3 regions of the Streptomyces sp. NPDC044064 genome follow, and region 3 is predicted to be linked to each of the others. Evidence: riboswitches for the same ligand, from Rfam matches in the RefSeq annotation. Region 3 holds a riboswitch; each other region holds the start of a gene.
The links. A riboswitch is a leader RNA that binds a small molecule or an ion and turns the genes downstream of it on or off. The one in region 3 is predicted to bind cyclic di-AMP.
Positions count from the first base shown of each region.

Region 1: it holds a riboswitch for cyclic di-AMP, as region 3 does, so the genes downstream of both, AC07DS_RS13010 (transglycosylase family protein) here and AC07DS_RS41780 (M23 family metallopeptidase) in region 3, are expected to answer to the same signal.
Region 2: it holds a riboswitch for cyclic di-AMP, as region 3 does, so the genes downstream of both, AC07DS_RS00655 (C40 family peptidase) here and AC07DS_RS41780 (M23 family metallopeptidase) in region 3, are expected to answer to the same signal.

Region 1 covers NZ_JBWKFN010000006.1:334,749-338,014, forward strand. The annotation lists gene AC07DS_RS13000 (cytochrome P450 family protein) at 1-106, shown strand, start outside; gene AC07DS_RS13005 (transglycosylase family protein) at 303-1,346, shown strand; cyclic di-AMP (ydaO/yuaA leader) riboswitch at 1,530-1,698, shown strand; gene AC07DS_RS13010 (transglycosylase family protein) at 1,703-2,392, shown strand; gene eno (phosphopyruvate hydratase) at 2,766-3,266, shown strand, end outside.
Region 2 covers NZ_JBWKFN010000001.1:132,963-136,228, reverse strand. The annotation lists gene AC07DS_RS00655 (C40 family peptidase) at 1-1,317, opposite strand, end outside; cyclic di-AMP (ydaO/yuaA leader) riboswitch at 1,328-1,499, opposite strand; gene AC07DS_RS00650 (DUF1996 domain-containing protein) at 1,830-3,266, shown strand, end outside.
Region 3 covers NZ_JBWKFN010000041.1:45,311-48,576, reverse strand. The annotation lists gene AC07DS_RS41785 (aldo/keto reductase) at 1-128, opposite strand, end outside; gene AC07DS_RS41780 (M23 family metallopeptidase) at 245-1,273, opposite strand; cyclic di-AMP (ydaO/yuaA leader) riboswitch at 1,283-1,440, opposite strand; gene AC07DS_RS41775 (PP2C family protein-serine/threonine phosphatase) at 1,681-2,883, opposite strand; tRNA gene AC07DS_RS41770 (tRNA-Met) at 3,084-3,157, opposite strand; gene AC07DS_RS41765 (dihydrofolate reductase family protein) at 3,223-3,266, opposite strand, start outside.

The sequences.
Region 1 (3,266 bases), on a different contig from region 3:
GCCCGACCTGCGGCTCGGGGCGGACCCGGCCGAGCTGCGCTGGCGCGGCGGGCTCATCATGCGGGGCCTGCGCACCCTCCCCGTGGAGTTCACGCCCGTTCCCTGAGTGCGGCTCGAACGGGCCGGACGCGGGCAGAGGTTCGCCCGGTCGAACATGACAGGCACTCTCTTCTGTGATCTTCACGTGATCTGCGCGGCATTAACTTGTGACAAGTGATCGTCTGCCTATACGTTCACTCATCAGCGTGGCCCCCGAGTTCCATCGGCCACGCCGGCCCCGCTGTCGCACGAAAGGCTTCCGCATGCTCTCCGGGAACGGTCGTCACCGTCGCCCCCGTCAGGCTCCGGCCCTCCTCGTCGCGGCCGGCGTGACCGGCTCCGCCATCGCCATCCCGCTCCTCGGCGCGGCCAGCGCCAACGCGGCCGACGGCACCACGTGGGACAAGGTGGCCGAGTGCGAGAGCGGCGGCTCCTGGAGCGCCGACACCGGCAACGGCTACTACGGCGGCCTGCAGATATCCCAGGACGACTGGGACAAGTACGGCGGCACGACGTACGCCTTCAGCGCCGACCAGGCCAGCCGTTCGCAGCAGATCGCCGTCGCCGAGAAGATTCTCGCCGACCAGGGCACCACTCCCTGGGCCACCTGCGCCCTGCTCTCCGGCATGACCTCGAAGTCCGGCTCCGTGGACGTCGACACGGGCGTCTCGGGCTCCGACTCGGGCTCCGGTCACTCCGGTGACTCCTCCAAGTCCTCGGACTCGTCCAGCTCGGACGACAACTCCGACTCCGACGAGAATTCCGACTCGTCCGGACTGCCGGATTCGCCCTCCTCGTCACCCTCGTCCGACTCCTCCTCGGATGCGAAGGGCAAGCCGTCCCCGAGTGCCGACAAGGGTGCCGACTCCAAGGGTTCCAGCAAGGGTGCAGACACCCCCAAGTCCGACAAATCCGCATCGCCCGGGTCGGGGCAGGCTCAGGATGGCGAGTCCGTCACCACGGATCCCGCAACGGAGGACTCGGACAATTCGTGGCAGACCAGCAGCTCTTGGAGCCTGGTCGACACCGGCGCCCTCGGCAGTGGCGGGCGCCACCGCGGTGGCAGTGCGGATGAAAGTGCGGCAAACGGACAGAATGACGCCCCGTCGGGCCGTCACGCCGGCCGAGAGGCGGGCACCTACGTCGTCCACGAGGGCGACACCCTCGTCTCCATCGCCGACTCCCTTGACCTCGACGGCGGATGGCACGCGCTCTACGCCGAGAACAAGAAGGCCATCGGCGCCGACCCGAACCACATCAGTGCCGGTCAGACCCTGAAAGTCGGTACCGAAAAGGGCGACGAGTAGCGGGAGTTGACGCCCCGCTTCGCTCACTAATGTCCGTTTTGGTGAAAGTGTGGGATGAGTCTCAGAAGCCCTGATCGTCTTTGAAATTCCGCCGATCGCCTGTCTACGGTCAAGGCCGCTCGTCACCACGAGCCCCGGCATCCGCAACGCCGAGTCCTGCCAGCGGTCGCCCGGGAACAGTCGTCGCGTCATGCGCCGTAGGCAGGAGCGGGGGACCCAAGGTAAGCGCCAGGAACGGCAGTTGATGCCGGCACTGGCTTGGGGTGAAGCCGCGTCCCGTGAGGGTCGCGGCCGGGCAACTCAACCGGCCCGAATCCGACAGCTCACCTCGCAGGCGTCGGTGAGGGGATCGATCCATGCTGTTTTCCGGCAAGGGCAAGCACCGTCGTCCGTTCAAGGCCACCCGTGCCATCGCGCTCGCCGGTGTCACCGGCGCCGTCGTCGCCGCCCCGCTGATGGCGGCCGGCAACGCCTCCGCCGCCACCGCCTCCGAGTGGGACGCGGTCGCCCAGTGCGAGTCCGGCGGCAACTGGTCGATCAACACCGGCAACGGCTACTACGGCGGCGTGCAGTTCTCCGCCTCCACCTGGGCCGCCTACGGCGGCACGGCCTACGCCGCCCGCGCCGACCTGGCCACCAAGCAGCAGCAGATCACCGTCGCCGAGAAGGTCCTCGCCTCCCAGGGCAAGGGTGCCTGGCCGGTCTGCGGCACGGGCCTGTCGAGCACCCCGTACAGCGGTACCGCGGCGGCCCCGTCGAGCGGCAGCTCCTCGAAGACCACCACGACCACCACCCGCGCCGCCGAGCCGCAGGCCGCCTCCCGCTCCGCCGAGCGTCCGGCCGCGAGCCAGACCGTCACCACCCCGACCGGCAAGAAGGTCAAGAAGGGCGACGGCGAGTACAAGGTGGCCAAGGGCGACACCCTCAGCACGATCGCCGAGAAGCACAAGGTCAAGGGCGGCTGGAAGAAGCTGTTCGAGCTGAACAAGGACATCGTCCAGGACGCGAACCTCATCTACCCGGGCCAGCAGCTGCACCTGAAGTGACACCTGGCTCCCACCGGAACCACAGTGCTCTCACAAGGCCTGCCCCCAATCTGAAGGCCTCGTGAGGGGCATCCCCCCGTCCCCACGGGCTCCCCGCCCCGGCGCGTTTTCCCCCGTACGCGCCGGGGCGGGGTTGTTTGTGTCCCCAGCCTGCTCCCCGCCCCGATTCCTCTCCGTCTTCCCGCCCGTTTCCCACTCTTCGGCCGGGCCTCATCCACAGGCCTCTTTGTTCCGAGCCTGAACAATAGGTACGGTCTCCCTGTTCCTACCTGTCCACGGGACGGTCGGTCGGTGGCCGAAGCCCCCGGGACGGTTAGGCTCTAGGCGCAAGGCACACAAGCCCCGCACAACCAGCGTCACATCCACGAAGGAGATGCTCGTGCCGTCCATCGACGTCGTCGTAGCCCGGGAAATCCTGGACTCCCGAGGCAACCCCACGGTCGAGGTCGAGGTCGGCCTCGACGACGGCAGCACGGGTCGTGCCGCCGTCCCGTCCGGCGCCTCCACCGGTGCCTTCGAAGCCATCGAGCTGCGCGACGGTGACCCGAACCGCTACCAGGGCAAGGGTGTCGAGAAGGCCGTCCTCGCCGTCATCGAGCAGATCGGCCCGGAGCTGGTCGGCTACGACGCCACCGAGCAGCGCCTGATCGACCAGGCCATGTTCGACCTGGACGCCACCGACAACAAGGGCTCCCTCGGCGCCAACGCCATCCTCGGCGTCTCCCTCGCCGTGGCCCACGCCGCCTCCGAGGCCAGCGACCTCCCGCTCTTCCGCTACCTGGGCGGCCCGAACGCGCACCTGCTGCCGGTGCCGATGATGAACATCCTGAACGGCGGCTCGCACGCCGACTCCAACGTGGACATCCAGGAGTTC
Region 2 (3,266 bases), on a different contig from region 3:
GGCGAAGGCGCCGGCGTCGGCCGGAAGCGGCGCGGCGTAGGCGCCGGTGTCGGTCGGAAGTGGTGCGGCGAAGGACCCGGTGTCGGTGGGGAGGGGGAAGGCGAAGGCGCCGGTGTCGGTCGGAAGGGGTGCCGCGAAGGCCCCGGTGTCGGTGGGGAGAGGCGCCACGAAGGCGCCGGTGTCGGTGGGGAGGGGTGCGGTGAAGGACCCGGTGTCGGCCGGAAGCGGTGCGGCGAAGGACCCGGTGTCGGTGGGGAGGGGGGAGGCAAAGGCGCTGGTGGCGGCCGGAAGTGGCGCCGCGAAGGACCCGGTGTCGGGCTGAAGGCCTGCGGGCAGTGGCGTGGCGAAGGAGCCCGTGTCGGGCAGAGGGGCCGTCGTGGCCGGGCGGTTGTAGGGCTCGGTGCCCGCAGGAAGCGCGGCCGCGCCGAGCGAGCCGGCCGCATCCTGTGCCGGGAACACACCGGGTGCCGCCCACTGCGGTGCGCGCCACTGGTCCTCGGCCGGCTGCGACGCCTGGCCCCCCGCGGCGCCCAGGGCGTCCGGCGTGGCGGCTGCGGGGCCCAGGGCGTTGCCGCGGGACAACACGTCCCGGGCCGCGGCGAGTTTGCGCCGGTTCTCCGCCTTGGAGGCCGCCGGGGCGGGCCGCCGGGACCCCGCGGCGGGGGCGGGCAGTGCCCGGGGCTCCTGCTGCGGGGCCGCCGGGGCGGCGGGGAGAGGCAGGGCGGCCGGCTGCGCCGAGGTACGGCCCGCCGGTTCCAGCATGGCCCGGCTCGGCGGCTCGGCAGCGGCTCGGCCGGGGAGTTCCAGCGCGGTGCGGTCGCCCGCTGCTTCCATGGCCCGGCTGGTCAGTTCGGGAACGGCGCGGCTCGTAAGTTCGGGGACGGACCGAGCGGTCAGCTCGGCTACGGCCCCACTCGGCAGCTCCGGCAGCGCACGGGCATCCGTCCGCCCCGAGGGTCCGGCGGGCAGCTCCGGCAGACCGCGTCGCGGCGCCTCCCGGTCACCACCGGGGCGATCGCCGCCGCCGCGGTCCGAGGAACGGGCCGGGGTGGCCGGCCGGTCGGGCATCCGGTCCGCCGGCAGGACCGCGGGTACGGAGGGGCCGAGCTTGGCCCGCGCCCCATCGAACCACTCCTTGGCCACCTCGTCGAGCGCCGGATCCGAGCGCCGCTCCGGCCGCTTGGCCAGCGGAACACCACGAGTCCGTGTCGCCCCCGCCATGGCCCGTGTCGCGTTGAAGTTCCCCGTGTCGACCTCGGCCCGGTCGTAGAGGGAGTTGATCCGCTGCCGGACCTCGTCGCGGCTGTCCGTCGCCATGAAGGGACGCACTCCTTCCGTGCTCCGCCTACCGAGTCAGCTGTCGGGTTCGGGCGGTCGGTTCCGGAAGGCGTGCCCTACGGCCTTCGCCTGCAAGGGCGTTGGCCGATTCACCCCGAAGTCGGTCGGGTCCCCGGTTCCGGTCGCACTCCACGGTGCACCGGATTCGGCGGAGGCCACGCGGCCCGGCGCGGTTCGCCGGGGGAGCCGTGCGGCCTGGCCGTCAACCTAGCCAATTTGTGTGGCCCGTGTGAAGGTTGAAGTGCGTAATGTCCGATACAGATATGTGATGTTCGTCTTGGCATTCGAGATGACTCACCCTCTGGGTGGCACGGTGCCTATGAGATTCTGATGAATTCTCGGGACGCCTGAACACTCGGGCGCTCGGATCCGTATGGGGCGGGGGATTTCCATGCGAGCCGCTCGACAGACTCAGAGGTACTTCCGTGGGACGCAACACGCGCAGACGCCCGACCCGTGCACGACGCGCGACCTTCGCAGCGGTCGCCCTGATGCTGGGCGGAGGCGGGCTCGTCGCGGCGAATGTCTACGCCTCGGCCACCGAGGGCACATGGGGCGGCGGCACCGACGCGACCGGACAGGTCCGCTCCGCGGGCATGGCCACGATCGACTGCCCGGACGTCGGCAGCCGCCTGACGACGGTGCCGGACGACGCCCGTGAGGCCGTCGACCGTGAACTCGCCCAGCTGGACCAGCAGACAGCGGCCGCGTACCAGCAACTTCAGGCGTCGGCCGAGTCCGTGCGCCAGGACCCCACGGCCGCGGACGAGCCCATCATGAACCCGCTGAAGGAGAAGCGGTCGGCCACGATCGAGCGGATCGCCGCCGCCATCGACCAGGCGGGCGACCGGCCGGAAGGACTGGAGTCCCTCGCCGCCTGCACCCTGCGCCCCGCCCAGGACGGTGCGGGCGGTGACACCGGCAACGCCGGCCAGGGCAGCGCCGCCCCGAGCGACGGAGCCCAGCAGGGCTCCGGCCAGGGCCAGAACGGTGCCGGCCAGGGCGGCAACGGCCCCGTCGCCTCCGACTACGCGGACATCACCTCCGTACAGCCGAACGTGCCGAACCCGCCCCAGCAGGACGACGCCTCGCGCGGCACGTTCACCTCCGAGTGCGGTGTCAACGCGGGCGGCCTGTTCAACTCGGACAACGTGATCGTCGCACCCGGCGTCTCCAACGGCGCCCACCACTTCCACGACTACATCGGCAACCAGTCCAACAACGCCTTCGCCAGCGACGACGTCCTGGCCAACGCCCAGACCAGCTGTGTGGACCAGGGCGACAAGTCCACGTACTACTGGCCGGTGCTGCGGCTGCAGAACGGCAAGCAGGAACGGGACGCCGGCGCCCCGGGCGGCGGCACGGAGGGCAACGCGGGCCAGATCGTCACGGCCAAGCAGGTGACGCTGACCTTCGTGGGCAGCCCGCGCGGCAAGGTCACCGAGATGCCGCGCCTGCTGCGCATCATCACCGGCGACGCCAAGGCCTTCGTCAACGGCCCCACCAACGCCAACGCCTCATGGAGCTGCACCGGCTTCGAGGACCGGCAGCTGAAGGACAAGTACCCGCTGTGTCCGTCCGGCAGCGACGTGGTGCGCACCTTCCACTTCCAGAGCTGCTGGGACGGCCGCAACATCGACAGCGCCAACCACCGCACCCACGTGGCCTTCGCCGGCCCCGACGGCGCCTGTCCCGAGGGTTTCCGGGCGATCCCGCAGCTGGTCCAGCGCATCGTCTACGACGTCGCCGCGCCGAGCCTGGACGACGGCGGGCGGACGGTGCCGTTCTTCGCGGTGGACTCCTTCCCCGAGCAGCTGCACAAGCCGGTCACCGACCACGGCGACTTCATCAACGTCTTCGACGAGGACCTGATGCGCGAGATGGTCGACTGCATCAACTCCGGCCGGACCTGCGGACCCCGCGGCGAT
Region 3 (3,266 bases):
GCGTCGAGGACGGCGAAGGAGGTCTCCTCGTCGGCGGTCCAGCCGAAGACGTTGCCGCCGAGGGCGAGGGGGAAGACCTGGAGGTCGGAGGAGCCGAGTGTGCGCAGGGAAGCATGAGAGCCGTTCATGCTTCAGTTCAACGATCACTGCCGTCCCACCCATTCCGGAATTGCTGCGAACGGGATGTGAACAGGTGGGCCGGGGACCGGATGAGGGGTGGGTCAGGAACGGGCCCGCGGGCCGCTCAGGGGGTGAGGCCCTTGCCGCGCAGCCACGTCATCGGGTCGATGCCGGTGGCCTGGCCGCCCGGGTGGACCTCCAGGTGGAGGTGCGGGCCGGTGACGTTGCCGGTGGCACCGACACGGCCGATGACGTCGCCGGTGCTGACCTTCTGACCGACGGAGACACCGATCGAGGACTGGTGGCAGAACCACAGCTCGGTGCCGTCGTCCAGGGTGAGGACGGTGCGGTAGCCGTAGGCGCCGGCCCAGCCCGCCTGGGTGATGGTGCCGCTGTGGATGGCCTTGATGAGGGTGCCGGTGGGCGCGGCGAAGTCGAGGCCGGTGTGGTAGCCGGAGGACCACATCGATCCGGGCTGGCCGAAGGTGCCGGTGATCGTGTACGAGACGACCGGGAGCTTGTACTGCTTGGCCAGCTCGGCCAGGCGCTCTTCCTCGGCCTTCTTCTTGGCCGCGGCCTCGGCCTCCTTCTTGGCCTCGGCGGCCTTGGCCGAGGCGGCCTTCTGCGCCTTGGCGGCCGCGTCGGCGGCCTGCTTCTCGGCGGCGGCCGCCGCCACCGCGGTGGCCTTGATGTCGGCCTTGCTCTGCTGCTGCTCGGCCTGGGCCATGATGCGGTTGCGCAGGGCCTCGCCCGCGTCGCCCTGGTCGCTGTCGGCGTCGGTCGTGCCGACGTTGCTCAGCGAGGCCGTGGTGGCCTTGGACGCGTCGGAGGAGCCGCCGTCGAACAGGGAGCCGACAGAGTCCAGGTCGGGCATGGAGATGGAGACCGGCGGCTTGCCGGTGTGGGCGCTGGCCATGCCGCCCGCGCCGACGGCGGCGATGACACCGACGCCGAGGACCGTGGAGCTGCGGGCGAGTCCGCCGCCGCGCTGCTTCGCGACGCGGTGCCGACCGCGTACCGGCCGTATGGACTCCTCGGTGGGGTTCCACTCTTCCCAGGGGCCCTCGTCGGTGCGCTGAGCGCCGAAGTAACTGAACGTCTCGGTCTCGCTCGGCATGAACGGGGCTTCTGGGGCAGGCCGGTTGGACGCCACGAAGGCGCACTCCTTTCCTTCCTCCGCCTACCGGGTTAGCTGACGGGTTCGGAGCAGGAAGGTCTCCTACGCGCGTATACCTGCCGTGCTTCCACGGCGGCATCCGCGTGATTCACCCCAAGGTGGTGGTTCCCCGGTTCCCTTGCGGGATTCGGCGCGTGCGCACGGAGCCGCCTCTTGTGACGGCTGGGACGACCGCGCTGCGTTATCGAACGTTAATAGACCCGGACGTCAGATTCCAAGCCGTTCTGCTTGATCATTAACGGATTTCAGGGCGGACTTAGGCGTCACGACCGGTGGAAAACGGGCGAGTTGACCGACGTCCAGGAGTCTCGGCAGTTTTGATGGTGTCTCAGATGTTATGCGGAGGGCGTCCGTCCGATCACCGTGGGTGATACCGCAGGGTGTCAGGGTCGCCGTACGGCCAGCAGCGCCATGTCGTCCGCCATCCCGCCCCCGGAGTGCCGGCGCACCTCCGCGGCGAGGCGGCCGAGCAGGGAGCGAGGGTCCGGGAAGCGGCGTCCGGCGAGCCGGCGCAGCGGGTCGTAGAAGCGGCCGTGGACGTCGCGGGCCTCGGACAGGCCGTCCGTGTAGAGCAGCAGGGTGGCACCGCTCGGGAAGCCGGACTCGGTCGCGCGGTCGGGCCACCGGCCGAGATCCGCCATGCCGAGCGGCAGCGCGGGTTCGCGCACGGCCAGCGTGCGCAGGGTGCCGTCCTCGTGCAGCAGCAACGGTGGCGGGTGGCCGCGGTTGACGATCCGGACCACACCGTCGCCGTTGCCACCGTGCGGGAGTTCGGCGAGGACGGCGGTGGTGAAGCCCTCGAAGGCGTCGATCCCGTCCCGCCGGGTGCCCTCGCGGGCCAGCGCCCGCTCCAGCCGCGCGGCCACCGCCTCCAGCGTGGCCTCCTGCTCGGCGGCCTCCCGGAACGCCCCGATGACCACGGCGACGGCGGCGACCGCACCCATGCCCTTGCCGCGCACGTCCCCGACGACCAGCCGCACCCCGTGCGGGCTGTCCTGCACCGCGTACAGGTCACCGCCGATGAAGGCGTCCTCCTGCGCCGCCTCGTAGCGGGCCGCGATGTCGAAGCCGGCGATGCGGTCGTCCGGTTCGGGCAGGACGGCCCGCTGGGCGGCCTCGGCGATCTCCCGGGCGGAGGCGAGCCGCCGGTCGCCGAGGCGCAGGACACGGTTGATGGCGGCGGCCAGCACGGCGACCGTGGCCACGGTGACGACCTCGGTGATCGTGTGCACGTCCATGTCGGGATCGAACTGGGTGCGGACGACGACGGTGGCCGCCAGGGCGGCGAGGCCGGTGAGGAGCGTGGTGCGCAGCGAGGACAGGGGCGCGGCGATCAGCGGGGCGGCCGTGAAGAAGGGCACGGCGGTGAAGGCGCGCGGGGTGAGCAGGTCGTACCCGATCCCGGCGGCGATCAGGAGGGCGGGCAGGGCGCGGGCCAGGGCGCGCGGGGTGGGCGGGCGGACGCGGCGTCCGTCCGGTGGCAGGGGTGCGCGGTCCGCGCCCGGGCCTGGGTCCGGGGCGGGCTCACCCGGGAGTCGGCCGTCGGCCCAGGCGTACGGGCTCTCCTCCAGCTCACCAGGGCGCACTGCTCGTCTCCCGTGTCCTTGACCTGCGTCCAGCGTGGCTGGAGCGGAAAGGGCGGGCGACTGCTGTGGACCGAGCGGATGACCGACTGTGACGCATGCCACTCTGCGTTCCGCAGAGGGATGCCCTGCGTTCCGCCGGGGAACGCCGGGAAACACTCAGGGCCGGAATCCATTGCTGGATTCCGGCCCTGAGCCTTCAGTAGCGGGGACAGGATTTGAACCTGCGACCTCTGGGTTATGAGCCCAGCGAGCTACCGAGCTGCTCCACCCCGCGTCGTTGTGTCTCAAGCATACGCCATCCGCAGGACACGATGCACACAGGTATCCGCGAGGTGTCGCTCAGGACAGCAGGTGGGCGTTCGGCTCCTTCGCCAGGGCCTCGT